Regions from separate parts of the Cobetia sp. 1AS1 genome, predicted to be linked through region 3. Evidence: predicted binding sites of a transcription regulator. Region 3 holds the regulator's gene; each other region holds the start of a gene.
What was found. Region 3 encodes sigma-54, which starts transcription at its own class of promoters, with help from an activator protein. Its sites were predicted from a motif close to TGGCACNNNNNTTGCTNT; they were not measured.
Positions count from the first base shown of each region.

Region 1: the regulator sigma-54 is predicted to act here: its motif matches at 2,698-2,715, upstream of QD280_RS08560 (NCS1 family nucleobase:cation symporter-1).
Region 2: the regulator sigma-54 is predicted to act here: its motif matches at 2,314-2,331, upstream of speB (agmatinase).
Region 4: the regulator sigma-54 is predicted to act here: its motif matches at 4,424-4,441, upstream of glnL (nitrogen regulation protein NR(II)).

Region 1 covers NZ_JARWKU010000003.1:311,671-319,232, forward strand. Annotated here, with positions in the region: gene QD280_RS08545 (M48 family metallopeptidase) at 1-122, shown strand, start outside; gene QD280_RS08550 (sodium:proton antiporter) at 276-1,547, shown strand; gene QD280_RS08555 (aspartate/glutamate racemase family protein) at 1,647-2,402, opposite strand; gene QD280_RS08560 (NCS1 family nucleobase:cation symporter-1) at 2,785-4,260, shown strand; gene QD280_RS08565 (GGDEF domain-containing protein) at 4,578-5,750, shown strand; gene QD280_RS08570 (UDP-2,3-diacylglucosamine diphosphatase) at 5,929-6,804, shown strand; gene QD280_RS08575 (AEC family transporter) at 6,808-7,562, opposite strand, start outside.
Region 2 covers NZ_JARWKU010000006.1:227,659-235,220, forward strand. Annotated here, with positions in the region: gene QD280_RS12205 (AAA family ATPase) at 1-357, opposite strand, end outside; gene QD280_RS12210 (sigma 54-interacting transcriptional regulator) at 391-2,043, opposite strand; gene speB (agmatinase) at 2,460-3,410, shown strand; gene QD280_RS12220 (YjiH family protein) at 3,777-5,093, shown strand; gene QD280_RS12225 (5-guanidino-2-oxopentanoate decarboxylase) at 5,169-6,851, shown strand; gene QD280_RS12230 (aldehyde dehydrogenase family protein) at 6,961-7,562, shown strand, end outside.
Region 3 covers NZ_JARWKU010000004.1:128,058-135,619, forward strand. Annotated here, with positions in the region: gene rapZ (RNase adapter RapZ) at 1-850, opposite strand, end outside; gene QD280_RS09190 (PTS sugar transporter subunit IIA) at 988-1,458, opposite strand; gene raiA (ribosome-associated translation inhibitor RaiA) at 1,468-1,776, opposite strand; gene QD280_RS09200 (RNA polymerase factor sigma-54) at 2,437-3,885, opposite strand; gene lptB (LPS export ABC transporter ATP-binding protein) at 4,119-4,859, opposite strand; gene lptA (lipopolysaccharide transport periplasmic protein LptA) at 4,863-5,441, opposite strand; gene lptC (LPS export ABC transporter periplasmic protein LptC) at 5,550-6,233, opposite strand; gene QD280_RS09220 (HAD hydrolase family protein) at 6,233-6,802, opposite strand; gene QD280_RS09225 (KpsF/GutQ family sugar-phosphate isomerase) at 6,929-7,562, opposite strand, start outside.
Region 4 covers NZ_JARWKU010000003.1:289,738-297,299, forward strand. Annotated here, with positions in the region: gene typA (translational GTPase TypA) at 1-990, opposite strand, end outside; gene glnA (glutamate--ammonia ligase) at 1,632-3,038, shown strand; gene QD280_RS08475 (DUF4124 domain-containing protein) at 3,506-4,198, shown strand; gene glnL (nitrogen regulation protein NR(II)) at 4,461-5,555, shown strand; gene ntrC (nitrogen regulation protein NR(I)) at 5,552-6,961, shown strand; gene QD280_RS08490 (deoxyguanosinetriphosphate triphosphohydrolase) at 7,091-7,562, shown strand, end outside.

The sequences.
Region 1 (7,562 bases), on a different contig from region 3:
AGAAGGCCCACGACAAGGCGTTCTACCGGCTCTGCTGTCACATGCAGCCGGAGTATCATCAACGTGAGTTCGAGCTGCGTCTCTATCTCTGCCACCGTGAACGCCACGGCGATCTCTGGTAGCCGCGCTCCGTTCTGGTAGCCATGAGCCGCTCTGGACAGTCACGCTCAGTTCAGACAGCCACGCGGCCGCTCACGCGACAGAAGAACTGGAAAGAATGACAAGGACGTCATGCCATCAGGGGTATCGGCGCCACTGCAAAGGACCGTTTTCGGATGCTCAATCTCGCTGCACTGTTCATCACCATCACTGCCGTGTGCATGTGGTTCAATCATCGCGTCCTGCGCCTGCCGCCGACCATCGGCGTGATGGCCATCGGCCTGGTGCTGTCGCTGGGCGTGATCGGGCTCGATCACTTCGCGGTGACCACCGTCGTGGCCGATACCGCGGAAGACTGGTTGGGCCGAATCAACTTCAACAGCCTGCTGATGGACGGCATGCTGTCCTTCTTGCTGTTCGCCGGCGCGCTGCACGTGGACCTCTCGCGCCTCAAGGCCTATCGGCGCTCCATCGGCCTGCTGGCCACGCTGGGCGTGCTGATCTCGACGCTGGTGATCGGCTCCGCCGCCTGGTGGCTGTTCCAGTGGGCCGGTATCGAGGTGCCCTACCTGTATTGCCTGGTGTTCGGTGCGCTGATCTCGCCCACCGACCCGATCGCCGTGCTCGGCATCATGCGCAGTGCCGGCGCGCCTGCCGACATGGAGATCCGCATCGTCGGCGAGTCGCTGTTCAATGATGGCGTGGCGGTGGTGCTGTTCACCGCACTGCTGAGTGCGGCGTCGGCCGGCAGCGGTGAGGTCGAGCTCGGCCACATGGGGCTCTTGTTCCTCGAGGAAGCCGGCGGCGGCATCCTGCTCGGGCTGGCGCTGGGTGCGCTGGTCTATCAGCTGATGCGCAGCATCGACCAGTATCAGGTCGAGGTGATGCTGAGTCTGGCGCTGGTACTGGGCGGCTATGCGCTGGCCTCGGCGCTGCACGCCTCGGGCCCCATCGCGATGGTGGTGGCGGGGCTGATCATCGGCAACATGGCGCGTGATGGCGCCATGTCCGACAACACTCGCCGCTATCTGGACGGCTTCTGGGAGTTGGTCGACGAGATTCTCAACGCGGTGCTGTTCGTGCTGATCGGCCTCGAACTGGTACTGATGCCGATCACGCTGACCTCGATCGGCATCGCGCTGGTGCTGGTGGCGGTGATCCTGCTCTCGCGCCTGGCGCTGATCGGTCTTCCGCTGAGCCTCTTGCGTCGCTGGTACACCTTCCGCCCCGGCACCACGCGCGTGCTCACCTGGGGTGGCCTGCGCGGCGGCATCTCGGTGGCGCTGGCACTGGCGATTCCCGAAGGCGACTTCCGCGAGCCGCTGGTGGTCACCACCTACATCATCGTGTTGTTCTCGATCCTCGTGCAGGGGCTGAGCATCGGCAAGCTGGTGACGGCGGTGGTCGGCGATCGCAGCCACTCGGGAGAGTCGAACGACAAGCACTGAGTCAGAGTCGGCCAATGCAAACGCCCCTTCACTGGCAGCAGTGAGGGGGCGTTTTCGTTTCGGTCGCGAGGCGCCAGCCAAGGGCGGCTCGCCTGCGGGTCAAAGGGCCGCCAGGCCCCGGGCAAAGACACCGCTGAGGGGTTTCACCTCACCCGCTTGCTTCGCGCGAGCGACAGCGGGCTGGCGCATCAGGGTCAGCAGCAGGTCGCGCCCCGCCAGCAGCGGGTCGACCACCGGCAGGCCGAGCTCTGACGCGATGGCATCACGCAGCGGCCCCATCGCAGCGCAGCCCAGCACGATGCTGCCGGCACCGCTGGCTCTGGCGTGTTCACAGCGCTCCAGCAATGGCGCGGGGGGAGTGCGCGCCTCGGACAGCGCGAGTACCGGTACGTCACAGGCCAGCAGCGCCTTGCACAGAGGGCGCATCGCATAGCGCTCCAGCAGCTGCTCGGACATCGGCAGCGTGCTGGTCATGCTGGTGACGATGGCAAAGGAGGGAGCCGCCAGCGTGGCCATGTGCATGGCGGCCTGGGCAATGCCGATCACCGGCACGGGGCTCAGTTCACGGGCGGCCTCGAGGCCGGGGTCACCGAAGCAGGCCAGCAGATAGCCATCGGCGGGCGGGGTCTCCAGCAGGCCCTCACGATCACGGGCGATCAGCGCCAGTAGCGCGACCACCGCCATGGCTTCCTCCACGGCGGTCTCGATGCTGGGGGCGCCATGCTCGGCAGTCAGCACCTCGAGGTGGACGTCCCGGGCGAGCTGCCGTTGCAGCGAGTGCGCCATCTGCTGACTCATCGCCTGGCTGGTGTTGGGATTGATGACCTTGAGACGCAACATGGCGGGCTCTCTCATGATGGGGGGGCTCGTGATGGACTTTCGCGTGACGGCGCGCGCCGGATGCAGGGCCGTGCGAGCGGAGCACACAAAACACGAGCAGCATCCGTGCCAGTCCCGGTAACACCTGCTGGCGCAACGTTCGTTTCATTGCCGGTGCGCTGCTGTGGTGCATATGGCTAATACCGCGGAAGTTGATGGTGCCTGATGTCTCAGGAGTTGCCACGCACATGACGTTGCTGGCAGGGGTGTCACGCAGATCGGGCCTTGGGGAAAACGCTTGGAGATTGAAAATCCGCAACAAGTGTTTCACTGGCACGCTTGTTGATAAGGGGAGGGTATGGCGAGGCATGACGCCTCGTGACTGGCCCATGGCCCACAAGCCCCTCTGGAGACAACAATGACACCCCAGACTCCCCCTGATCTGAGCAACGCGAGCAAGCGGCTCATCAATGAGGACCTCGCCCCCTGCGAGCAGAACTGGAACTGGTACAACATCTTCTCGTTCTGGATGTCCGATGTGCACAGCGTCGGTGGCTACGTCTTTGCCGCCAGTCTGTTCACCCTGGGGTTGGCCAGCTGGCAGATTCTGGTCTCGATGCTGGTCGGCATTCTGGTGGTGCAGGTGTTCGCTAATCTGATCTCGCGGCCCAGCCAGCAGACGGGGGTGCCCTTCCCGGTGGTCTGCCGTCAATCCTTCGGCATCTATGGTGCCAACATTCCGGCGATCATCCGCGGGCTGATCGCGGTGGTGTGGTACGGCATCCAGACATATCTGGCGGCGCATGCCTTGATGCTGGTGCTGCTGCGCTACGTGCCGTCGCTGGAAGGGCTGACCGAGACCCAGCTGTTCGGGCTCTCGCAGCTGGGCTGGTACTGCTTCCTGTTCATGTGGGTGCTGCAGGCGCTGGTGTTCTGGTGGGGCATGAATGCGGTGCGGCGCTTCATCGATTTCGCCGGGCCAGCCGTCTATGTGGTGATGTTCGCGCTGGCGGGCTGGATCGTCTGGCAGGCCGGCTGGGACAACATCAGCTTCACGCTGGGCAGCAAGACGCTCTCGGGCAGCGACGCCCTGTGGCAGATGGTGATCGCCGCGGCTCTGGTGGCGGGCTACTTCGCGGGGCCGACGCTCAACTTCGGTGACTTCTCGCGCTACTGCGCTACCCCCGGGGATGTGAAGCGCGGCAATTTCTGGGGCCTGCCGGTCAACTTCCTGCTGTTTGCCGTCATCACCGTGGTGGTGGTATCCGGTACGCAGCCCATCTTCGGCGAGATGCTGCATGACCCGATGGAGACCGTCGCCCGCATCGACAATGGCGTCGCGGCAGCGCTGGGCATCCTGACCCTGGTGCTGGCGACCATCGGCATCAACATCGTGGCCAACTTCGTGTCCCCGGCGTTCGACTTCTCCAATGTGGCACCGTCACGCATCAGCTGGCGCATGGGCGGCATGCTCGCCGCCGTCGGCTCCATCTTCATCACGCCGTGGAATCTGTTCAACAACCCGGAGATCATCCAGTACACCGTGGGCATCCTCGCCGCAGCCATCGGCCCGGTGTATGGCGTGATCCTGTTTGACCACTATCTGGTCAACAAGGGCGGCATCAACACCAAGGCGCTGTTCACCGACAGCGCGGAAGGCGAGTACTTCTTCGAGAAGGGCGTCAACGTCGCGGCGGTCAAGGCGCTGCTGGTCTCCTCGGCGGTGACGCTGATCATCAGCTTCCTGCCGCTGGGCGACATCACCCACTTCACGCTGTTCATCGGCGGTCTGATGGCGGCAGGGCTTTATGGCATCTTCTCGGGGTACTGGCTGGGAGATGCCGCCTCTGCACGCATCTATGTGCCGGCCGGGGTGCGCCAGAAGATGTCATGACGCTCAGGCCATGACCTGGCCGTGACCTGGTATTGCCTTGGCCTTGGCTTTACCTTCAGCGCCCTGCTGTCGCCATCGAGATGGATGACGACAGCAGGGCGCTTTCGTTCGTGTTGCCGGCACATTCGTGTTGCCGGCATATTCGTGTTGCCGACACCTCTTTGCCCTTGTTCCGCCCGGCCGGCCAGATGACGCAGCACATTGTTCTATCAGGCAGACGGTAATCTTGCGTTTACTGATCAACTCTTTATTCCAGTGAGGTGTGCTCTGCGCGCGGTGTAACATTGGCTGATGCTACCGAGTGTCGAGGATGGAACATGCCGCTTCATGAACATCTGATATTGCCGGGCAGGGACGGTTCGGATATCGAAGCGCAGCACTATCGCACGCGAATCAACAATACCTTCATCATGTTCGCCATGGCGTGCTTCGCCTGCTTCCTGCTGTTTGACTATTTCCAGGTGCCGTCTGCCTGGCAGGCGTTGTGGGCGGGGCGGCTGATCATCTTCCTCTGCTGCCTGCTGTGCATCCTCCAGCTACGCCGCGGCGACGCGTACGCGGACAGAATCCTGCTGGCCGGAGCGATACCCGCCAATCTGTTCTTCTGCTTCGGTGCCGCGCTGATCCCGGATGCGCTGACGCTGACGTTGTGGAACCTGAGTTTCTCGACCTGCATGCTGATCGCCATGCCTGCCTGGCTGGTGTGGGGCTGGCGCTACCAGCTGGCCAGCAGCCTGCCGCTGATACTGTGTTATGTGCCCATCTATATGTGGCTGAGTCCCTTGTCGTTGACGACATTGGCCGGTGCGGGTGGTGCCTACATCCTGGGGACCCTCTTCATTGCGCCGGCACTGGCGCACGCCCGAGCCTCGACCTTCCATCGCACCATCCGGCTGCAGCGCACGCTGGAGGCGCGCAATCTCGAATTGCACGACATGAATCAACGGTTGCTCACCCAGCAGAACGAGCTGGAATACCGCGCCAATCATGATCTGCTGACGGGGCTGCCCAATCGCCGTTTCGGCTTTGATTTTCTCGAGCGGATGCTGGCCGAGAGCACGAGCACCCGGCAATGCATGTCGATCCTGTTCGTGGATGTCGATCGCCTGAAGCACGTCAACGACAGCTTCGGGCACGCCGAGGGGGATCGCCTGATCCAGCTGGTGGCCCGGAGTGTCGCCCAGGCGGCCGGTGAAGACGGGCTGGCATGCCGCCTGGGCGGCGATGAATTCCTGGTCGTGATGCCCGGAGCCTGTGATATGGCCAGCCAGCAGGCGACGACCCAGCTGATGCGCCATCTTCAGGAGCAACGCCTGGAGCAGCAAATCCCCTTCCCGGTTGAGGTGAGCATCGGGCGCGTCACCCACGACCCGGTATTGCAGGGCGATGTGGATGTCGATGATCTGATCCATATCGCGGACGACCGCATGTATCGTCAGAAGCGCGCTCGGCGTCGGGCCATGGCGGGCGCCAACGATCCCCAGGCGTGAGAAAGCCCGCGATCTTCCCTTCATTCATGCTGCAAGTGATTGATGGCAATGGCTGTCATCGCTTTTTCATGTCGCTGTTACGGGTATGTCATCGCCTCCCCTCAGTCTTGCTGGGAAACGACAGGGGCCATCTGGGCCTCGCCTGTCGATTCCGCCTGGCAACCCAGAGGTGACTGACATGACCGCTCCGCAATCGGCTCCCCGTGCTGAAATGCCGCCTGCTCCCGACGCTCTCGGTCAGGTTCGCACGCTGTTCATCTCCGATGTGCATCTGGGAACCCCGGACTGCCAGGCGGCGCTGCTTGCGAAGCTGCTGCGTCGCGTGCGCCCCGAACGGCTGTATCTGGTCGGCGATATCGTCGACCTGCTGGCGATGCGCAAGCGTGCGGTGCTCGACAAGGACCAGCAGGCGCTGGTGGCGCGGGTGCTGCGTCTGGCGCGCAGTGGCTGTAAGGTCATCTACATTCCCGGCAATCATGATGCCGCCTTCCGTCGCCTGTGCGGCCTGAAGCTGCACAACGTGAGCATCGAGCGGCGCGCGATCCATACCACCGGTAGCGGTCGTCGTCTGCTGGTTTCCCATGGCGATGAATTCGACACCCATGTGCGCATCGCGCCGTGGCTGCTCAAGTTGGGAGATGGCATGCACGGCTTCATCCTGTCGCTCAATCGCTGGTGCAACCGCGCGCGTGGCATGTTCGGGCTGCCGTACTGGTCGCTGGCTAGTGCGCTCAAGCGTCGTAGCGGCACCGCCCAGCGCTATGTGGCCCAGTTCGAGGAAGCCGCCATGCGCCAGGCGCGTCTCGAAGGGCTGGATGGCTATGTCGGGGGGCATATCCACCAGGCGGGCTTCCGGGTCGAGGAAGGCGTGCTCTATTGCAACGACGGCGACTGGGTCGAGCACTGCACCGCGCTGGCGGAAGATGCCGAAGGCGCGCTGCACCTGATCGACTGGCAGGGTCAGATCCTCGAGACGGCGCCGCGCCATCTGATGCCGCGTCCGGCGCCGGCCGCGCCGCCCGATGCCGTCACGCCCGAGATGGCTGGCGCCTGAGCCTCACCCCAGGCCGCTGATCGCCAGCATCCATGACAGATACAGCGGGATGATCAGCGGCGCCGCCAGGGTGGTCAGCATCACCGCGATCGCGCCCTTGGCCGGCTGGATATTCAGTTCGATGGCCAGCACGACCACATTGGCGGCCATCGGCACCACGCCCAGCAGCAGCAACACCTGCGCCAGCACCGGGTCGAGGGCGAACAGGCTGCCCAGCAGCATCACGCTGCCCAGACTCAGCAGCGGCCACATCACGAAGCGCAGGCCGGTTGCCGCGAGAATGAAGCGCGGGTCGATCTCGCGCAGGCTGACACCGCCCAGCGTCATGCCGATGATCATCATGCCCAGCACCGTGTAGCTGTACTTGAAGTAGTCGAGTCCCTCCATCACCGCCCCCGGTACCTCGAGCCCCAGGGTCCCCACCAGCAGAGCGGCCAGAAAGGCGTAGATCAGCGGCAGACGTACGATCTTGACCAGACTCTGGCGCATCGAGAACTGCCCGCGCGCACTGACGTAGAAACCCAGCGTGAACTCATACAGCGTGATGCCGAGCAGGCAGAACAGGTACTGGGTCACGCCTTCCGGCGGCAGCAACAGCATCGCGACCGGCAGGCCGAAGTAGCCGGTATTGCCGGTGCCGGAGGAGAAGGCGAGCAGGGCGGCTTCCTGCGGCGGGAAGAACTTCGCGGCCAGCGGGCGCACCAGCAGGCAGATGCTGCTGGCCAGCGAGAACAGTCCCAGCGTCAGGCCCAGATCAC
Region 2 (7,562 bases), on a different contig from region 3:
AATTTTATGATCATACACAATGTCCCTCATACTTCTTAATATATTACTTACCAAGTCTGTACCGAGAGAGAAAATCTTTTTATAAAACTCAATATCTTCACCTACAGAGAAGAATCTTTCATCAAGGCCATTATTCAACAAATTTGCTAGAGAAGTTATAGTCTTTTGTTCCTCAGTCTGCCCTTTAAAACCTATTTTCACCCTTCCTAAATCATGTTTAACGCCATCCCCGTCCACATACAACAAGTAAAACATAGTATTATAGGAGTAATCATTCCAACTAGATTCAATCAGCATCAAGATCGACTTTTTTTCGGTGTGAAATTTTCCGCCTTTTGGTCTAACACTAATTTCCATACATCCCCCTGTTATGAACACCAGCCTAACTACTCATTTAATGTTTTTGAGCTTTCTTACAATAGATGGCTGGCTAACCCCCGCCCTCTTGGCTATCGCATAGGTGCTGGGCAATTCGGCTGCCATCTCACGTAGCCATTGTGCTTCGATGCGTGCCAGGCCTTCCTTGAGGGTTTCGTTGGGACCGAGCTTGGGTACTGGCATGGCTACCGCCCCCTCAGCGGCAGGCTCTGAGAGGGAATTGGGACTATGAGAGTTATCGGCAGTGGTAAAACTTTCAGTAACGCCTATTCCATTAGATTTGTCATTACTGAAGCCAAATGAATCGCCTAGTCCATTAGCGTTATTCGTGGAACAAGTGTTGAGCAGTGTTTTCACTGAGTCGCTGTCGATGACATCACTGGGGGCGCTGAGCCAGGCGCGTTCCAGCCAGTTTTCCAGTTCGCGGATATTGCCGAGCCAGTCCTGGCGCATGAGGATGGGCCATAACGAGGCGTCGAGGAGCTTGCGGCGGCCGTGACGTTGATTGAGGCGGGAGAGGTGTTGCTCGATCAGGGCGGGAATGTCTTCGCGGCGTTCGCGCAGCGGCGGCAGGCTGACGGGGAGCACATTGATGCGGTAGTAGAGGTCGAGGCGGAACTGGCCCTGCTCCACGCGGGCGGCGAGGTCTTGATTGGTGGCGACGACCAGGCGGAAGTCGGCGCGGCGGGTGGTGGTGTCGCCCAGGCGGGTGATCATCCCATCCTGAATCACCTTGAGCAGCTTGGTCTGGGTGGCCAGCGGCAGTTCACCGATCTCATCGAGGAACAGGGTGCCGCCTTCGGCCTGCTCCATCAGGCCCGCCTTGCCACGGTTGCCCGCGCCGGTGAAGGCACCGGCCTGATAGCCGAACATCTCGGACTCGAACAGGCTCTCGGGGATGGCGCCGCAGTTCACCTCGATGAAGGGGCCGTCGGCGCGCTGGCTCCAGCGATGCAGTTGATGGGCGAAGGCCGTCTTGCCGACCCCGGATTCACCCAGCATCAATACCGTGGCGTTGGTGGGCGCGACCCGCTTGAGCAGCAACGCTATCTCGCGCATCACCGGGCTTCTGACCTGCAGCTCGCCCAGCTCCAGCGCGGCGTCTTCGCACTCGGCCTGCTCGCGCGCTGATTGTTCACGTTGCCGCTGTTCAGCCTGGCTCTGTGCATATTGCTCAGTGTCGTGGACTGATTGCCCTGCCCCCGCCGTTGCCCATTCGCTTTCTGCCTGACTGACGCCACCCAGCTCACCGCCGCGCGAGTTACGACGCAGGTGATCACTGAAGCGCTGCTGAAGCACCGCGTATTCCTGCTGCAACAGCTGGATATCGGTGAGGTCCATCGAGCGGCTGACCACGCACTCAAGCTTGCCCGCAACGAACACCGGATGCGCCTGCGCCACTACCCGCCGCCCGGTGGCGGTGAGCTGCATCATCTGCAGCGTGCGCCCCGTGCGCAGCACCTCCAGGCTGATGGAGGGCTTGAGTACGCCGCTGGCTTCCAGCTCATGCACGTTGGCGGCACACAACTCCTCGCGGGTCATGCCATAGACCGCCGCGGCGCCGGGGCTGACATCCATCACCTGGCCATCCGCATTGACCACGAAGTAGTGATCGTGAGCGGTGTCGATGATGGTCTTGAGAATCTGACGGTCGAGCTCTGACATGGCGGGTACCTCATGGTCGAGCCTGTGAATCGGGGCGGGGCTTTCCAGCAGGTCTTTCTATAGCTTCTTTCCAGCGCTTCTTTCTATCAGTTCTTTCCAGCAGTTCTTTCTCGCACTGCGCTTGAAGACACTCTCGATGATGCCCGAATGTGATCCACAAATGAATCGGTGATCCATTTTTGAATCATTAATGGCGCACGAGCGATCCACAAATGAATCACTCTGCGACCGCCCTCAAATAAAAATCAATAAAATCAATTGACTAAAAATTGGCATGGTTACTGCAATGCTGGGGTATGCGCCAAGGAAGATCGCCGGCCTTCATGCCACCGTCCGGCCGAGCGATCAGGCGAACAATCACAATACCCCGCTCGCCGTCACGCTAGCGCGAGCGACTCAAGACCCTGGAGAGACAGATGAGCGAGTTCAATCAGCCGCTGGGCGGCAACGACATGCCACGTTTCGGCGGCCCGGCCACCATGATGCGTCTGCCGGCTCAGGAAACCGCGGAAGGCCTGGACGCCGCCTTCATCGGCATTCCGCTGGACATCGGTACCTCCAACCGTCCGGGCGCACGTCTCGGCCCGCGTCAGATCCGTGATGAATCGCGCATGCTGCGCCCCTACAACATGGCCACCCGCGCCGCGCCCTTCGATAGCCTGCAGGTGGCGGACATCGGCGATGTGCCGATCAACACCTTCCACCTGCCCAAGAGCATGGACATCATCGAGCAGTTCTACGATGAGGTGCTGCGCCACGACTGCGTACCGCTGACACTGGGCGGCGATCACACCGTTACCCTGCCGGTGCTGCGTGCCATCGCCAAGAAGCATGGTCCGGTCGGCCTGATCCACATCGATGCCCACGCCGACGTCAACGACCACATGTTCGGCGAGCCCATCGCCCACGGCACGCCGATTCGTCGCGCCCAGGAAGAAGGCCTGCTCGACAGCAATCGCGTGGTACAGATCGGCCTGCGTGGCACCGGCTACTCCGCCGATGACTTCGACTGGTGCCGCCAGCAGGGCTTCCGTGTCGAGACCGCCGAGATGTGCTGGTTCAAGTCACTCGCCCCGCTGATGGCCGAAGTGCGCGACATGATGGGCGACCGCCCGGTGTACATCACCTTCGACATCGATGGCCTGGACCCCTCCGTCGCCCCCGGCACCGGCACCGTGGAAGCCGGCGGCCTGACCATGCCCCAGGGCATGGAAATCGTGCGCGGCGCGCGTGGCCTCAACATCGTCGGCGGTGACCTGATGGAAGTCTCCCCGCCCTACGACACCAGCGGCAACACCGCGCTGATGGGCGCGACCCTGCTCTACGAGATGCTGTGCGTACTGCCGGGCGTGCAACAGCGCGACTGATCCCTCAGTACGACTGAGCCAAGCCGCTCGCGAACGACCCACGAATGACCCGCTGTCCTGCTGCACCCGCGCCGGGGGCCCGTCCCGCCCTCGGCGCATACAGAATCACCCGACACGAAACGGCATGATGCATCACACAATGCTCGGCTAGAGCCTGACCATTACAACAAGATCTAGGTGACCCGAATGACAACCAGCATCGACTCCGCGGCGGACCATACGCCGCCCCGCGCTATATCCGACTCTGTCTCAAGTTCCGTATCAAGTTCTGGCTCTGGTGCTGAACAGCCTGAGACCGCCAAGCCACAGAAGGCGCAGAAAGACCTCATCGCCACCCGCCCCGTGCCGCTGACGGCCAAGGGGCTGATGAAATTCCTGGTGCCGTCACTGCTCGGCGTCAGCTTCTTCCTGGTGCCGTTCAGTGTCGGCGACACCATCAATATCGGCATGGGCCTGATGGCCGATTGGCTCAAGGCCACGCTCGGCAGCGCCTTGCCCGCCATCGCCGTCGCGGTGCTGTGCCTGTCGGTGATCCTCACCGGCTTCGTCAAGCTCGCCAAGCCCGCCTGGGCACGCCAGGGCGCGGCGCATGAGCTGTTCGATGTCTCGCCGGTGTGGTTCGCCATGCGCGCCCTCGGCGCCATCTTCGCGTTGATGACCTACTTCCAGTGGGGGCCGACCCAGGTCACCGCGGCCTTCACCGGCGGCGTGATGCTCAATGATCTCGCGCCGGTACTGCTGACCTTCTTCTTCTTCGCGGCCATTCTGCTGCCGCTGCTGGTCGACTTCGGCTTCATGGAATTCATCGGCAGCCTGGTGCGTCGTCCGTTCCGCGCCATCTTCAATCTGCCCGGGCGCAGCGCCATCGATGCCACCGCCTCGTGGATGGGCTCCGGCACCGTCGGCGTGCTGATCACTACCCAGCAGTACGAGCAGGGCTTCTACAGCAAGCGTGAAGCGGCGGTGATCGCCACCAACTTCTCGGTGGTCTCGATCGCCTTCGCGTTGCTGGTCACCAGCTTCATGAACATCAACCACCTGTTCGTGCCCTTCTATCTGACCGTCGTCATCGCGGGCCTGATCGCCGCCGTCATCGTGCCGCGTCTGCCGCCGCTGTCGCGCAAGCGTGATGACTACCACGAGCCGGTTGGCTGTCAGATCAGTGAAGAGAACCAGAGCGACTGTGGCGTGCTGCGCTACTCACTGGGCATGGCCGTCGCGCGCGCCGAACATGCCCCGGGCCCGCTCAAGCTGGTGAAATCGGCCGGCTTCAACGTGGCGGACATCTTCCTCGGCCTGCTGCCGGTGGTGATCGCCATCGGCACCGTGGCGCTGATGCTGGCCGAGTTCACGCCGGTGTTCACCTGGCTCTCCTACCCGATGATTCCGCTGCTGGAGCTGCTGCAGATTCCTCACGCGGCAGAGGCAGCCCCGGCGACGCTGGTCGGCTTCGCCGACATGTTCCTGCCGGCGGTGCTGGCCAAGGACATCGACAGCGAACTGACCCGCTTCGTCATCGCCTGCCTGTCACTGACCCAGTTGATCTACATGTCCGAGATCGGTGCCCTGCTGCTCAAGTCGAAGATTCCGCTCAAGATCTGGGAGCTGGTGGCCATCTTCGTGCTGCGCACGCTGATCACCCTGCCGATCATCGCCGGTATCGCGCATCTGTTCGTGTTCTGAGCCAAGCGGGCACTCAACTTGTTTCTCATCTCATACGGGAGCACCACGGTGCTCCCGTCATTGGAATAACCTGCCATGACCTGTGCTGAACTCCTGATCCGACTGCTGCGTGACACCTACGGCGTCGATACCGTCTTCGGAATTCCCGGCGTGCATACCGTCGAGCTCTACCGTGGCCTGGAGCCGGATGCCGATCCCGCCGCGCGCAGCATTCGCCACGTCACCCCGCGCCATGAACAAGGCGCCGGCTTCATGGCCGATGGCTATGCCCGCAGCACCGGCAAGCCCGGGGTGTGCTTCATCATCACCGGCCCGGGGATGACCAACATCACCACCGCGATGGGCCAGGCGCTGGCCGACTCCATCCCGATGCTGGTGATCTCCAGCGTCAATCGCACCGACACCCTCGGCCGTGGCCAGGGGCGTCTGCACGAGCTGCCCAGCCAGCAGCAACTGGTGTCGGGCGTGGCGCGCTTCAGCCACACCCTGCTCGACCCGTCCGCGCTGCCGGAAGTGCTGGCCCGTGCCTTCGCGCTGTTCGAGGGTGCCCGTCCCGGCCCCGTGCATATCGAGATCCCCATCGACCTGTTCAATGCCGAGATCCCACCGCCCGCCGGTCGCACCACGCATGACTTCACGCGCCCGCGTATCGGCCGCCTCGCGCCGGACCCGGCCCTGCTCGCTGAGGCCGTGAGCCTGCTGCAGGGCGCCGAGCGTCCGCTGGTGCTTCTGGGCGGGGGCTGTGTCGCTGCGCCTGAAGCAGCCCGCCAGCTGGTGGAGGCGCTCGATGCCCCCACCGTCACCACCATCAATGCCAAGGGCCTGCTGGGCGGCGCCCACCCGCTGGATCTAGGCGCCAATGCCGCGCTGCCTGCGGTACGTGAACTGGCGCGCGACGCCGATGTGGTACTGGCGATCGGTACCGAACTTGGCGAGACCGACTACGACGTGGTGTTCGATGATGGCTTCGTGATCGGTGGCCAGCTGATCCGCATCGATATCGACCCCGAACAGCTGGCGCGCAATCAGCAGGCGACACTCGCCATCGTCGCCGACGCTGGCCTGGCACTGAAGACCCTCGCCGCGCGTGTTACTGATGGCTTGGGCGAAACCTATGACAAGACGGCTGAGACGACTGACGAGACAGGCAAGACACGCGGCGCGCAGATCACCGCCGCCACGCTTGAGGCCCTCGCGCTGCCGACTGACCCGGCCTTCGCGCCCTATGTGCCGCTGTTCGACACCCTCCAGCAAGCGCTACCGGAGGCGATCTGGGTCGGCGATTCCTGCGCGACCGTCTACGCCGCCAATCATCTGCTCAGCCAGCCGGCACCGCGCCGCTACTTCAATGCCTCCACCGGCTACGGCACGCTCGGCTACGGCCTGCCCGCCGCAATGGGCGCGACCCTGGGTCGCCCGGACCTGCCGGTGATCGCGCTGGTCGGCGATGGCGGCATCATGTTCACGCTGTCCGAACTCGCCTGCGCGGTGGAAGAACAGCTGCCGGTGGTGATCGTGCTGTGGCACAACCAGGGCTATGAAGAGATCCGCCGCTTCATGGACAACGCCGGCGTCACGCGCCTGGGCGTCGACATCAAGGCCCCCGACTTCCAGCTGCTCGCCCAGGGCTTCGGCTGCGCCGCCGTGGCGATCGACTCCCCCCATGAGCTGGCGACCGCGATCAGCGAGCGCGACGCAAACGCCCCGCTGCTGGTGGAAATCGACGCGGCAGGATGGCAGCGCTCAATCGCCGGCTGAGTCCGGCTCGGCGCAGCGCATCATTCTCACGAACAATGCCCGCCTGTGCCCTTGAGGTGGCAGGCGGCAAGGAACTCACATGCCAGAAATGTCCAAGCCAACAATGTCCATGCCAACAATGTCCATGCACAAGCTCGATCATCAGTTCATCAACAACAAGTGGGTCAAGTCCCACGGCGAGCGTCGTCTGGCGGTCACCAACCCCTTCGAGGAGACCGTCATCGCCGAGGTGACGGCGGGTGATGCGCGTGATGTACAGGCCGCCGTCGCGGCCGCCGCCGAGGCCTTCGAGGGTTGGCAGGCACTGAGTGGCGCCGAGCGTGCGGTCTATCTGGAGGCCTTCGCCGAGGGGCTGACATCACGTCGTGAAGCGCTGGTGGAGATGTCGTGTCGCAACAACGGCAAGATTCGCGCCGAGGCCGAGATCGATCTCGATGACGCCATCGGTTGCTACCGCTATTACGCCGCCCAGGCACGCGCGCTGGATGCGCGTCAGGGCGTGGAGGTCGGGCATGATGTCGAAGGCTATTCCGCGCACACCTATCACGAGCCGGCAGGCGTGGTGGGACTGATCACGCCGTGGAACTTCCCGCTGGTCACCAGTGCCTGGAAGGTCGCGCCGGCCCTCGCCGCGGGCTGCACCCTGGTGATCAAGCCATCTGAAGTGACGCCACTGCCGGAGCAGGTGATGGCCGAGATCGCGCTGGAAGC
Region 3 (7,562 bases):
GCTCGCGGTGACGCAGGCGCACCTCAGGCAGGCGCTCGGCGAAGTAGCTCGCCAGCTGCTCGCACAGGTAGACGCTGCGATGCTGGCCGCCGGTGCAGCCCACGGACACCGTCAGGTAGCTGCGGTTGCTGTCCTGATAGGCGGGCAGCCAGCGTTCCAGCCAGCCGGCGATATCGTCATGCATCGCCTGGACGGTGGGGTAGCGCTGCAGGAATTCGGCCACGCTGTCATCGCGACCGGTATCGCCGCGCAGATTGATGTCCCAGTACGGGTTGGGCAGGCAGCGGGCATCGAACACCATGTCGGCGTCGGTCGGCACGCCATGCTTGAAGCCGAAGGATTCAAAGGTCAGCGTCAGGTGGCGGGAGCTGTGCTGGGCGACCTGCTCGGTGATCCGCGAGCGCAGGTCGTGCACGCTCAGGTTGGTCGAGTCGATGACCAGATCGGCCTTCTGGCGGATGGGAGCGAGCGTCTTCTGCTCGATCTCGATGGCCTCGGCCAGGGTATGGTCGTTGTCGCGCGTCAGAGGGTGACGACGACGGGTCGCCGAGTAGCGTTCCAGCAGCACTCGCGAATCGGTGGTCAGGTAGACGACCTGCACGTCCATGCCGCTCTGGCGGACGTTGTCGAGCAGTTCGGGGAAGCGGGTCAAGGCTTCCGGCAGGTTGCGGGCATCGATGGAGACCGCGATGCGCCGACGCGCCGGGCTGTCCTTTTCGAGCTGATCGACCAGTGGCGCCAGCAGCATGCCGGGCAGATTGTCGATGGCATAGTAGCCAATGTCTTCCAGCGCCTGGAGAGCGATGGATTTCCCGGAGCCGGAGCGGCCGCTGATGATCACGATCTTCATGAAGTGCTCTCCAAGGGCGAGGTCAACGTCGAAAGAATGCAGGGGTGGGGCAGAAGGCTGCCCGCTATCAGTGCGCTGTACGTCGGCCGATGGAAGGCCAGCAAGACGAAAGCCCGGACGATGTCCGGGCCTGTCATTCAGCGCGCCGGTAATTCGGCGATGGCTTGGGTCAATGCCTCAAAGAGTGCACGCTGGCTGTCTGCCTGGCGCAGGGCCGAGCGATTGGTCGGGGAATTGAGCAATTCCGCGACCTGCCCGAGCAGCGTCAGATGGGTCTCATCCGCTTCCTCAGGCACCAGCAGCACGAACAGCAGATCGATGGGTTCTCCGTCGATGGCATCGAAGTCGATGGGTTCACCGAGCTTCAGAAACGCAGCGATTGGCGTCTTGCAATGCGGGCTGCGTGCATGGGGCACGGCCACGCCGTGGCCAATGCCGGTCGACCCCAGTCTTTCGCGCCCGATCAGGCGCGAGAAGACTTCCTGGCTATCCAGGCTGGGAATGTTCTGTGCGATGAAGGTGCTGAAGAATTCAAGCACCCGCTTCTTGCTCCCCCCGGGGACACCGTAAAGCGTGCGCTCGGGGGGAAGGATCTGATCAAGTGTCATGGCTGAAGGTCAACGGGTCCCGGTGCCCTGAGAGCGAGCCTGGGACTTTTCCTTGTGTTTGACCAGCTGGCGATCCAGCTTGTCGGCGAGCGCGTCGATGGCAGCGTACATGTTGGGGTCTTCTGCCAGGGCGTGGAGGTCAGCGCCTGCCGCGTGCAAGGTGCAGGCAGCCTGCTGGCGCTCCTTCTCGATCGACAGTGTCACCTGAACATTGGTGATGTTGTCGTAATGCCGTTCGAGGCGAGCGAGCTTCTCGTTGACGTAATCGCGGAGAGGATCGGTAAGTTCCACATGATGCCCGGTGATATTCACTTGCATGGACACGCTCCTTTATCCAGCGGGTTGCCATTCAATTGTAACCCTTTTTGACTACGAGCAAACCCTGATCGGACGCTCTGCAACAGGCTTGACGGCCACCGTCTGGCGATGTTTTCGCACCCTTGCCAGTGGCGTCAGATGTCGTGAGCGTCTGTACCGACAATGCCCAAGCTTTGCGCAAAGATCAACGCTGCGCTGCATCGTGGCTCAGTGCTTGTCTTCAACTCAGTGAGGGGTATCGGAGTGGACTTCAAGGGCACGTCTGATGGGTGGTGCGTGAAAGACGCGCAAGAAGGCGGGTTTTCGTCGCCAATCCCTGCATGTACGTCACCTTTCAGGCGCTCCGATTGCGTGGAGCAAGCGGCGTTCCGGGAGGTTCACCGGGTGTCATCCAGGTGCAATACGCGCAAAAGTGACTTTAAAAACATGCGATTGACGGTGAATGACGCTGCCGTAACGGCGGTTTTTTACCGTCATCCTGCGCGCCGTCATGTGCCATGACGGGCAATTGGCGAGCGGTTGCCGGGATGACAGGGAACGCGACAGGCGTACCGCTGCCCGCGAAGTCAGAGGCTGATGAGCGGAAAATCCAGCGCTTGAGGTTGGCGGCGGCTGCCATTGTGGAGGTGAAAGCAGGGCATGGCAGCCGCAGGTGACGGGTCAGGCCAGACGCTTGCGCTCGCTGGAGGAGGGGATGCCCATCGCTTCGCGATACTTGGCCACGGTACGGCGTGCGACCTCGATGCCATCGCTGGCGAGCAGATCGACCAGCCGCGAGTCGGAGAGAGGCTTGCGGGCCGGCTCTTCCGCGATCAGCTTGCGGATGCGGGCACGAATGGCGGTGCTTGAGTGGGCGTCGCCATTGCCGCTGCCACCGACCTGGCTCGAGAAGAAGAACTTGAGCTCGAAGACGCCGCGCGGGGTGTGGATGTACTTCTGGGTCGTGACCCGCGAGATGGTCGATTCGTGCATCTCGACCACTTCGGCGATGTTGGCCAGAATCAGCGGCTTCATGCCTTCCTCGCCTTGCTCGAGGAAGTCGATCTGGCGTGCCATGATCTCGCGGCCGACCTTGAGCAGGGTGTCATTGCGTGATGACAGGCTCTTCATCAGCCAGCGCGCTTCCTGCAGGTTGTCCTTGAGGAAGGTGTTGTCGGCGGACTTGTCGGCACGCTTGATCAGTGCGGCGTATTCCGGCTGGATGCGCAGCTTGGGCAGCGCTTCCGGGTTGAGCTCGACCTGCCAGCCATGCCGGGTATGGCGCACCAGCAGATCAGGGATCACGTAATCGCTGGCGGGCTCGCCCCAGGCGGATGCCGGACGCGGATCGAGCGCACGTACCAGGCGAATGACGTGGTCCAGCTCGTCATCGTCAAGGCTCAGGCGCCGCTTGAGCAGCTTGCGATCATCGTTGCCCAGTGCCTCGAGGAATTGGCGTACCAGGCGGCGCGCCTGCGCCAGCAGCGGCAGATCATCCGGCAGCAGCGCCAGTTGCAGCAGCAGGCATTCGCGCAGATCACGGGCAAAGACGCCGGTCGGGTCGAACTGCTGCAGACGCAGCAATACCTGCTCGAGCTCGGAGGCCTTGAGGCCGGGCAGGCCCTGGCCACGCAGGCCATCGACCAGCTCATCGAGAGACAGGCTCAGATAGCCGGCACCGTCGACGGCATCGATCAGGCTCTCCGCCATCTGGCGTTCACGGCCATCGAGGTCGGTCATCGCCAGCTGCCAGCGCAGGTGGTCCTGCAGGCTCTCGACGCTGGTATTGCGATCGAAGTCCGGCCCTTCTTCGCTCCCGCTGCCACTGCCGGAGCTGGTCAGGCTACCGGCGTGGTCCTGGTAGAGGTCCGACCAGTCACTGTCGAGGGGGTATTCCTCGGGAATCTCGCTCGAGGAGTCGGCAGTGGAGATCTCGCTCGAATCCTGTGTCTCGACGACATCCAGCGACTCGTAGTCCTCGTCGAGCTCCAACATGGGGTTGGACTCGAGGGCTTGCTGAATCTCCTGACGCAGGTCGAGCGTCGACAGCTGCAGCAGCTGGATCGCTTGCTGGAGCTGCGGCGTCATGGTCAGCGAGGTGCCGAGGCGGAGTTGCAGGGTGGGTTTCATGGAGTCAGTCAATTCACGGCAAAGGAACGTGCTTACTACGCTATACCGTGACTCGGGGCACTGACAAGAGGTTGTCGTGAATATTCAAGCAACTTGCATGCCATGTTTCCACCAAGGTGGTATGGACGTCATGCATGCGTCTGATGTCAGACATGAAAAAGCCGCTACGCGATAAAATCACGCAGCGGCTTTCGAAGCTTTCGCCTCCGGTGGGCTCAGCGCAGCCGCTGACCCTAGAGCGTGAACTCGTGGCCCAGGTAGACGTCGCGCACCTGCTGGTTGGCCAGGATGGAGTCCGCATCACCGTGGGCGATGATCTGGCCATCGCCGACGATATAGGCGGTGTCACAGATATCGAGTGTCTCGCGCACGTTGTGGTCGGTGATCAGCACGCCGATGCCACGATCGCGCAGTTGGCGCACGATGCTCTTGATCTCGCCCACCGAGATGGGGTCGACGCCGGCGAAGGGCTCATCGAGCAGTACGAAGTCCGGCTCGGTGGCAAGCGCCCGGGCGATCTCGACCCGTCGACGCTCGCCGCCGGACAGGCTCATGCCGGCGCTGGCGCGGATGTGCGTGATGCTGAATTCCTCGAGCAACTCTTCAAGGCGTGCCTTGCGGCCATTGCGATCCAGGTCCTTGCGGGTCTCCAGGATCGCCATGATGTTGTCGGCCACCGACAGCTTGCGGAAGATCGACGCCTCCTGCGGCAGATAGCCGATGCCGGCGCGTGCACGCTGATGCATGGCGGCAGCGGAGAGGTCCTGGTCATCGATGGAGACGTTGCCGGCATCGGCGCGCACCAGCCCGACGATCATGTAGAACGAGGTCGTCTTGCCGGCGCCATTGGGGCCCAGCAGGCCGACGATGTCGCCCTGGCGGATCTCCAGCGAGATGTCCTTGACCACCTTGCGGCCCTTGTAGGCCTTGGCCAGATGGCGAGCGCTCAGCGTACGCGGAGTAGCAGCAGTCATGACTCAGTTTTCCTTGCTGGCATTGGCGCCGCGCGGCGTCAGAGTCATGTGCACGCGACCGCCTTCGGTCTGCTGTGCCGTCTTGCTGTTGTTGGCGTTCACCTGGCGCTTGTCGAGGAAGTACTCCACGTAGCCGCCTTCGAAGGTGTCATCGCCTTTCTCGAGACGCGCGTTGCCGACCAGCTCCACGCGGCGCTCCAGCGCATGGTAGCGGATGGTGTCGGCCCAGCCCTTGACCAGCTTCTCGTCGGGCGCGGGCTGCTGTTCCAGGTAGGCACGCTTGCCGGTGGCCTTGACCAGCGAGATCTCGCCGCTGCCGGCGCGGCTGATATCGACGCGGCTGGCATCGAGTTTCATGCTGCCCTGGCGCATTTCCACCTGGCCGGTGTAGGTGGCGGTACCGGCCTTGTCATCGAGCGACAGGGCGTCCGCGGCGATGTTGATCGGCTGGCTGGCATCGCTGTCCAGCGCCATGGCGGCAGGGGCGAAGGTGGACATGCCCAGTGCCAGGCAGAGCGCCATGACACCGCTGTTGAGGGTCTGGCGACAGGCCGTCAAGGGCTTGCGAGTCGTGGAAGTCATGGTGGCTCCTTGGCATGACGGGGTCGCCGCCCGAGCAATGATGCCATCGAGCGGCAGAGAAGAAGGTGTTGCGGCGCGGGTCATGGCGTGACGGCCAGCCCGGCGGGTTCATTCACCGCTGGCAGGCGCTGCCTCGAAGGTGCTGTTGACGCGCCCATCATCGGTAGTGGTGCTGTCGGCGCCCGAGTCGATGCGCTCAGCTTCCTTGCTGGCCTCGCTCTGGCCCGTGCCGGGTTGCAGGACGCTGCGAACGCGGCCCTGCAGCACGGCGGAATCCCGGGAGAGGTCGGCGCTGAAGCTGTCGCTTTCGACATGCTGGCCATTCTGGGTGATCACGACCGGCACGTCACTCCAGGCGCGATTCTGATCACGGCTGTAGTGCAGGACATCGGTATCCAGGGTCCAGCGGTCATCGGGCTGGCGCAGTCTGGCATTGCCCTCGAGGGTGAAGGTGTCGCCGCCGGCGCTCAACACGCCACTGTCACCCGTGGCATACCAGCGGCGGTCTTCACTGTCGTTGGTGCGAATCTTCGGGGTCTGCGCCCGGGTCACGTCATCGCCTGGCGTGTGCTCGATATGCGGCGAGGTCATGGACTGGATCGCCACGCCGCGCGCATCGAAGCGTGTCATGTCTGCCCCGTCGAGATAGTAATCCGGCTCACTGCTGTCGACCTCGACATTGACGGTCGATTCCAGGCTGTTGCGCTGCTCGATCAGCGCCAGCACGCCACCGACGAGCAGCAACAGCAGCATCAGCCAGAGACGCGGAGAAGGGCGGGGCAGACGTAACATCAGGGACGCGACTCCTGCAGGTAGGTGTCCAGCACCGAGGCCCAGTGGCCCTGTGCCTTGAGCAGCAGATCACAGAGCTCGCGCACGGCGCCATCGCCGCCCTGGCGTGAGGTGACCCAGTTGGCCTCGCTCATCACGTAGGCCATGGCGTTGGGCACGCTGACGCCGAGACCGACACGACGAATGGCCTCGCGGTCCGGCAGGTCATCGCCACAATAGGCGACTTCTTCCAGCGCGATCCCGTGCTCGCGGCACAGGTCGGTCAGCGCGACCAGCTTGTCTTCACGGCCCTGGATGACATCCTGAATGCCCAGTTCCTTGGCGCGACGCTCGACCATCGGCGAGCTGCGGCCGGTGATCAGCGCGACGCGAACGCCACTGCGCAGCACCAGCTTGAGGCCATGGCCATCCTGGACATGGAAGGACTTGGTCTCGACACCGTTGGCATCGTAGTGCAGGCGGTTGTCGGTGAGCACGCCATCGACATCCAGCGCCAGCAGACGCACGCGGCGTGCGCGGTCGATGATGTCCTGCGGATATTCTTCGCTCAGGGAATTCGTGTCGCTCATGGTCTTTCTCCTCGCACTCCGTGCATGCTTGACGCTGTCCTGTGAACGGCGCTGATGGGCGTAGAGCGGTAGCGTCTTGCCGGGACGATCTGCCGTCGAACAGAGACAGCGAACGCCCGCGGGAGTTCAGATCACGCCGCTGGCCAGCAGGCCGTGCATATGGATGGCTCCGATGGGGTGCTCATCCTCGTCACAGACTACCAGAACGCTGATGCGGTTTTCTTCCATGATGCGCACCGCTTCGGCGGCCAGCATGCTGGCGCGCACGGTCTTGCCGCCGCGGGTCATGACATCATCGACCTTCAGCGCGCGCAGATCGCCGTGCTGGTCGAGGGTGCGGCGCAGGTCACCATCGGTATAGACGCCGACCAGGTGGTCGTCATCATCGATCACGCAGGTGAAGCCCATGCCTTGGCGCGTGATCTCGAGCAGCGCATCGCGCAGCGGGCTGCCGAGTGCCACGCGCGGCAGGGCGTCGCCATGGTGCATCACGTCCTGGACCCGCAGCAGCAGGCGTCGGCCCAGGCTGCCACCCGGGTGGGAAAGCGCGAATTCCTCGGCAGTGAAGCCGCGCGCCTCCAGCAGTGCCACCGCCAGGGCGTCGCCCATCACCAGCGCAGCGGTGGTCGAGGCGGTGGGTGCCAGATTCAGCGGGCAGGCTTCCTGGGCGACGCTGGTGTCCAGATGCGCCTCGGCGTCACGCGCCAGGGTCGAGCCGGGCTTGCCGGTCATCGAGACCAGCGGGGTGCCCATGCGCTTC
Region 4 (7,562 bases), on a different contig from region 3:
GTTGCGGCTGGTGACGAACTTGCCGTCCTGACCGGCGAACGGAGAGTCATTGACCTGGAAGGTCATGGAGACGGTCGGCTCATCGACGGTCAGCGGCGGCAGCGCCTCGACAGTGGCGGTGTCGCAGATGGTGTCGGAGATCGCGAGGTTCTCGATACCGGTGATGCAGACGATGTCGCCGGCAGTCGCCTTGTCGGTCTGCACGCGGTCCAGACCCATGTGAGTCATGACCTGGCCGATCTTGCCCTTACGGACAGCGCCTTCCTTGGTGATGATGGAAACCTGCTGACCCGGGCTGACGGCGCCGCGCTTGATGCGACCCAGACCGATGACGCCGACGTAGCTGTTATAGTCCAGTGCGGAGATCTGCATCTGGAACGGGCCGTCCAGCTCGACCTTCGGCGGCTCGACGATGTCGACGATGGACTGGAACATCGGGTCCATGGTGTCTTTCAGGTCTTCCGGATCCATACCGGCAATGCCGTTGAGGGCAGAGCAGTAGATGATCGGGAAGTCGAGCTGCTCGTCAGTCGCGCCCAGGTTGTCGAACAGATCGAAGATCTGGTCAACGACCCAGTCAGGACGAGAGCCCGGACGGTCGATCTTGTTGACGACGACGATCGGCTTCAGGCCCTGGGCGAATGCCTTCTGGGTCACGAAGCGAGTCTGCGGCATCGGGCCATCGACGGCATCGACCAGCAGCAGCACGGAATCGACCATGGACATCACGCGCTCGACTTCGCCACCGAAGTCAGCGTGCCCAGGGGTATCCACGATGTTGATGTGGTAGTCGTTCCACTGGATCGCGGTGTTCTTCGCGAGAATGGTGATGCCGCGCTCTTTTTCCTGGTCGTTGGAATCCATGATGCGTTCCTGACCCTCGGCCTTGCGGTCCAGGGTGCCAGACTGACTCAGGAGCTTGTCGACCAGGGTAGTTTTACCGTGGTCAACGTGGGCGATGATGGCTATGTTGCGAAGTTTCTCGATCACGACGGGAACCTGTGCGGAAAATGGGCGCTCGCGTACCGGGCGCTTGTGATTTGGGGCGCATTATAGGGGGCATGGCATGCCTCCTGCCAGCATCGTGCATTCACGAGGCGAGTCAGCGAGTGCCTTCAATTGGCCTGAAGTGCCCAAATGGTTGTCTCTCAAGTCTTTTCCGCGCCCTTGTCGCGGATGAAAAAAACTTGTGAGTCGAGGCAAACATGAGGATGAAAGAAAGAAATGACCGCAATGTGATGCTGACGTGATCATCGGGTGTGAGCGGGGAACTCCCGGGATTCAGCGTTTTGCACCAATGTGGCGCAATGGCGTTTTTTGGTGCACTCAAATGATGAATCTGCACTGCGCGGCAAGAATTTTTGCACCTTGTCGGCCCATCTTTGGTCGGGTTTCCGTGCTGCATGCATGAAGATGGTGATGTTTTTTTTCAGCATATTCATGAGCTTACTGAAATGACCGATGCGGCGTGCGCCATTCTGGCACGCTCGCTGCATTGTTAGAGCATCCTGTCTGATGGCTGGCATAACGACGCCGACCATGAGAGAAAAGGCTTACAAAATAGAGCAATAACCCCAGACAACGCTGACACCAACTGTAACCAGAGCCGCCGGCTCCATCGGAGAATTACCATGGCTGAGAAGACACTTGCCCTGATTGAAGAACACGAAGTCAAGTGGGTTGATCTGCGCTTCACCGACACCAAGGGCAAGGAGCAGCACGTCTCCATCCCGGCGCGTACAGTGGATGAGGAATTCTTCGAGAACGGCCAGATGTTCGATGGTTCCTCCATCGAAGGTTGGAAGGGCATCAACGAATCCGACATGATCCTGATGCCGGACGACGGCACTGCCTTCCTCGACCCGTTCACCGAAGACACCACCCTGGTGCTGCGCTGCGACGTCATCGAGCCGGCCACCATGCAGGGCTATGAGCGCGATCCGCGTTCCGTCGCCAAGCGTGCCGAGGAATTCCTGAAGTCCACCGGTCTGGGCGACACCGCCTTCTTCGGTCCGGAGCCGGAATTCTTCATCTTCGACGAAGTGCACTGGAAGAACGAGATGAACGGTTCCATGTTCAAGATCTCTTCCGAAGAAGGTGCCTGGGCGACCGATTCCACGCCGGAAGGTGGCAACCTGGGTCACCGTCCGCGTCTGAAGGGCGGCTACTTCCCGGTCCCGCCGATCGACAGCTTCCACGATATCCGTGCTGCCATGTGCAACACCCTGGAAGCCATCGGTCAGGAAGTCGAAGTTCACCACCACGAAGTGGCGAACGCCGGCCAGAACGAGATCGGCGTCAAGTTCAACACCCTGGTCAAGAAGGCCGATGAGGTTCAGGAACTCAAGTACGTGATCCACAACGTGGCTCACGCCTACGGCAAGTCCGCGACCTTCATGCCCAAGCCGCTGGTCGGTGACAACGGTTCCGGCATGCACGTTCACCAGTCCTTCTGGAAGGATGGCGACAACCAGTTCGCCGGTGACGAGTACGCGGGTCTGTCCGAAATGGCCCTCTACTACATTGGCGGCATCATCAAGCACGCTCGTGCGCTGAATGCCTTCACCAATGCGTCCACCAACTCCTACAAGCGTCTGGTGCCGGGCTTCGAAGCGCCGGTCATGCTGGCCTACTCTGCCCGCAACCGCTCCGCTTCCATCCGTATCCCGTACACCGCCAGCCCGAAAGGCAAGCGTGTCGAGGCGCGTTTCCCAGATCCGACGGCCAACCCGTACCTAGCGTTCTCCGCGATGCTGATGGCCGGTATCGACGGTATCAAGAACAAGATCCACCCGGGCGACGCGATGGACAAGAACCTCTACGACCTGCCGGCCGAAGAAGCCAAGTCCATTCCGACCGTGGCCGAGAGCCTCGAACAGGCCCTGACCGCGCTGGACGGCGATCGTGAGTTCCTGACCCAGGGCGGCGTCTTCACCGACGACATGATCGATGCCTACCTCGAGCTGAAGGGCGAAGACGTCCAGCGCCTGCGCATGGCGACTCACCCGCTCGAATTCGACATGTACTACAGCGTCTAAGTACAGCAGCGTCTAAGTACTGCAGAGGTTGAGGCAGACATTCGCTAGCCACGCCATCTGACGGAGTGCCTTCCAGGTGAAGGCCATCCCCGGACGATGACGACAGCAGGGCCATACCGACAGGTGTGGCCCTGTTTTCGTTGTGGCCCTGTTTTTCGTTGTGGCCCTGTTTTTCGTTGTGGCCCTGTTTCGTTCTATCTCTTTGCTCTGATCCTTTGCTCTGCCCTGATCCTTTTCCCTGAGATCGGCCATGCTGATGACAGGCGCGGAGGGCGCGGTGGTAGCCTTGCGTGACAGTCAATGCACACAGGCATCTTGTCGAAGGCCCCAAATGCTGGCATCAACGCGGTAAGCTTTGTAACTTGTTAGCCTTGTCATCAGGCAGCAGGATCGCCTGTCGATAGACCCAACCCGCTGGAGCTGCCTGCGGCTTCTGGCCTCCCATGACTCTCTTCAGGAATCTTCGGATGTGGCCCTTCGTATCCTCCCTGCGCGTCGCGAACCCCGCGACTGACTCGCGTGCACTGCCAGCAGCGCGCCCCGAGCCACTGCAGTGCCTGCTGCTGGCAGCGACGCTGATGCTGTCGAGCCTGTCGTTCGATCTTCAGGCGGCCCAGGTCTATCGTCACGTCGATGCCAACGGCAACGTCGTCTTCAGTGATCAGCCTGCGGGCGGCAGCAAGGTGCAGCTGACGCCGCTCAGCGTGGTGCCGTCGACGGAATCCCTGCCGCCGCGGCGCAGTACGTCGTCGCGCGTGAGTTCTTCCTCATCCAGCGAGAGCACCCGCACCCGGGCGCCTGCGGTGGATGTGGCCTTCCGTGGCTATACCACCTTCACCATCCAGAGCCCGTCCAACGAGGAGACGCTGCAGACCGGGCAGGCGGGCAATCTGGCGGTGCGCCTGGGAATCGAGCCCAAGCTGCGCCCGGAAGACAAGGTGCGCGTGACCGTGGACGGCGCGCCGTCTCAATCCGCCATGCACAGCACCGTCTTCATGGTGCCGGCGCTGGAGCGTGGCAAGCATGTCATCCAGGCGGAGCTGCTGGATTCCACCGGCCGCGTGCGCCAGACCAGTGAGCCGAAGGTGGTCTATGTGCAGCGCGCCAGCGTCAATCTGCCTCGCAACCCCAACAACCCTGCCAATGCTGGCGGTGGCTAGCAGCGTCTGGGCGGCCTTTTTCTTCGCGCGTTTCTCCTTCGCTGACAGGCCGCCTTCGGGCGGCTTTTTCGTGTCCGGGCCAGTCGATGTCGGACCGCCTGGCGGTGAAGTGAGGCAGCGCGAGCTCGAGCGCGATTTTCCGCCTGCACCATTTTGGTGCCAATATGAGGGGCCAGAAATGGTTGCACAGCATCGGACGCCGTGTTCTCGGTGCCTGCACCAGACTGGCGCGGTTATTGCAGAACAGGGAGACGTACTGCAGATGGCGAACAAACCCATGCATCAACGACTGCTCGAACACCTGAACACTGCCGTGGTGGTGCTGGACTCACAGCTGCAGATGGTCTGGATGAATCCCGCCGCGGAGACGCTGCTGGCGGTGAGTCTGGTGCGTGTGAAGGGCAGTACGCCCGACAACATGACCGGGCTGGATGACACCCTGATCAATGTGCTGCGCAAGGCGCTGGAGGAACAGCACCCCTACACCCAGCGTGAGGCCGAGATCATCAACGCGGCCAATGAAGCGCTGACGGTGGATTTCACCGCGACGCCCATCAGCGCCAATGAACTGCTGGTCGAGATAGAACCGCGTGACCGCCTGATGCAGATCTCGCGCGAAGAAGCGCTGATCGCCCGCCAGGAGGCGGTCAAGGTGCTGACGCGTGGTCTCGCGCATGAGGTCAAGAATCCGCTCGGCGGCATTCGTGGCGCCGCCCAGCTGCTCGAACGTGATCTGCCCGAACCGCAGATGGTGGAATTCACGCGCATCATCATCGAGGAGGTGGACCGCCTGCGTGATCTGGTCGATCGCATGCTCGGGCCGAACCGGCCGCCGCTGCAGGCGCCGGTCAATGTGCATGCGGTGACCGAGCGGGTGCGGGCCTTGCTGCAGGCGGAAGGCAGCGCCATCACCTTGAGCGCCGACTACGACCCGAGCCTGCCGGAGGTGATCGGCGACGAAGGTCAGCTGATCCAGGCGGTGCTCAACATCGCGCGCAATGCCACCCAGGCCCTCAATGAGCAGCCACAGCCCGATTCACCGCAGCCTGACGCCGCCCCTTACGAGATCACGCTGCGGACCCGCGCTCGCCGGCAGTTCACGCTGGGCCATGAGCGCCACCGGCTGGTCTGTGAGCTGGCGATCATCGACAACGGCCCCGGCATTCCGGAGAGCCTGCGCGAGACGCTGTTCTACCCGATGGTCTCGGGGCGCGCCGAAGGCTCAGGGCTCGGGCTGTCGATCGCCCAGGGCATCCTGCACCAGCATCAGGGGCTGATCGAGTGTGACTCGCGCCCCGGCCATACCGAATTCCGTTTACTCATTCCGCTAGCCGGCACTTCTGGAGATCACACATGAGCGAGACTGCCCGCGTCTGTATCGTCGATGACGACCGTGCCATTCGCTGGGTGCTGGAGCGCGCTCTGGCACAACCCGACCTCGAGGTGGAAACCTTCGAGCGTGCCGATCAGGCCGAAGCCAGCATCATGCGCCAGTGCCCGGATGTCCTGATCACCGATATCCGCATGCCCGGAACCGATGGTTTGGACCTGATGGCGCGCGTGCGCGAGAAGTACCCGGACCTGCCCGTCATCGTGATGACGGCGCATTCCGACCTCGACAGCGCCGTGGCCTCCTATCAGGGCGGCGCCTTCGAATACCTGCCCAAGCCGTTCGATGTCGATGAAGCGCTGGCGCTGGTACGGCGCGCCGTGGCGCATGCCCGCGAATCCAAGGCGCCCGCCGCCGTGCCGGAAGGGCTGACCAAGGAAATCATCGGCGAAGCGCCGGCGATGCAGGAAGTCTTTCGCGCCATCGGCCGCCTGTCTCAGTCGCATATCACCGTCTTGATCAACGGCGAGTCCGGTACCGGCAAGGAGCGCGTGGCCCAGGCGCTGCATCAGCACTCGCCGCGCGCCGCCAAGCCGTTCATCGCGCTCAACATGGCGGCGATTCCCAAGGACCTGATGGAATCGGAGCTGTTCGGCCACGAGAAGGGCGCCTTCACCGGCGCCACGGCGCTGCGCCGCGGGCGCTTCGAGCAGGCCGATGGCGGCACGCTGTTCCTCGATGAGATCGGTGACATGCCCGCCGAGACCCAGACCCGCCTGCTGCGCGTGCTGGCCGATGGCGAGTTCTATCGTGTCGGTGGCATCACGCCGGTCAAGGTCGACGTGCGCATCATCGCCGCGACGCACCAGCATCTGGAAAAGCTGGTCGAGGATGGGCGTTTCCGTGAGGATCTCTTCCACCGCCTCAATGTGATTCGCGTGCATCTGCCGCGCCTGTCGGAGCGCCGCGAAGACATTCCGCGCCTGATGAGCCACTTCCTGGGCGAGGCCGCGCGTGAGCTGTCGACTGAGCCCAAGGTGCTGACGGAGGCCGCGGAGAAGCACCTGACGCGCTTCGACTGGCCGGGCAACGTGCGCCAGCTCGAGAACACCTGTCGCTGGCTGACGGTGATGGCCTCGGGGCGTGAAGTGATGATCGAGGACCTGCCGCCGGAGCTGCGCGATGCCAGCGGCACCGAGGCGGCCTCCGGCGATTGGCGTGGTGCCTTCCGCGAATGGGCGGACCGCGCACTCGCCGCCGGCCACACCCATCTGCTGGAAGAGGCGGTGCCCGATTTCGAGCGCATCCTGATCGAGACGGCTCTCAAGCATACCGGTGGCCGCAAGGGCGAAGCCGCCGAGCTGCTGGGCTGGGGCCGCAACACCCTGACCCGCAAGCTCAAGGTGCTGTTGCCGGCGCTGGCCGAGGACTGAGGACAGCCTGAGTGGGCTGGAGACAAGGAGAACAGGGTGCCACAATCCCTGTTCTCTTTTTTATGCGCGTCATTCACCTGTTATCTGCTCGTCGGCGCCAATACTCGGCGCCTGCCAAGGAGTTGCCTGATGTCATCGATGAGCTGGGAGCGACTGCTGGAACCGAGTCGCCTGCATGACGCACCGGGCACCGTATCGCGTGAGATGGGGCGGACACCCTTCCACAAGGACCACGACCGCATCGTGTTCGCGGGCTCCTTCCGTCGCCTGGGGCGCAAGACCCAGGTCCACCCGCTGACCGACAACGACCACATCCACACGCGCCTGACCCACTCGCTGGAAGTCGGCTGCGTCGGTCGCTCGCTGGGCATGATGGTCGGCGAGAAGCTCAAGGAGCAGTTGCCCGACTGGATCACACCGTCGGATCTCGGCGTCATCGTCCAGACCGGCTGCCTGGGGCATGACATCGGCAACCCGCCCTTCGGGCATGCCGGAGAGTACGCCATCCGCGACTGGTTCGCCGCCGAGGCCGCCAGTGATCACGGTCGGCTGGCCGGGCTGAGCGATGCCGAGCGCGAGGACCTGCTCACCTACGAAGGCA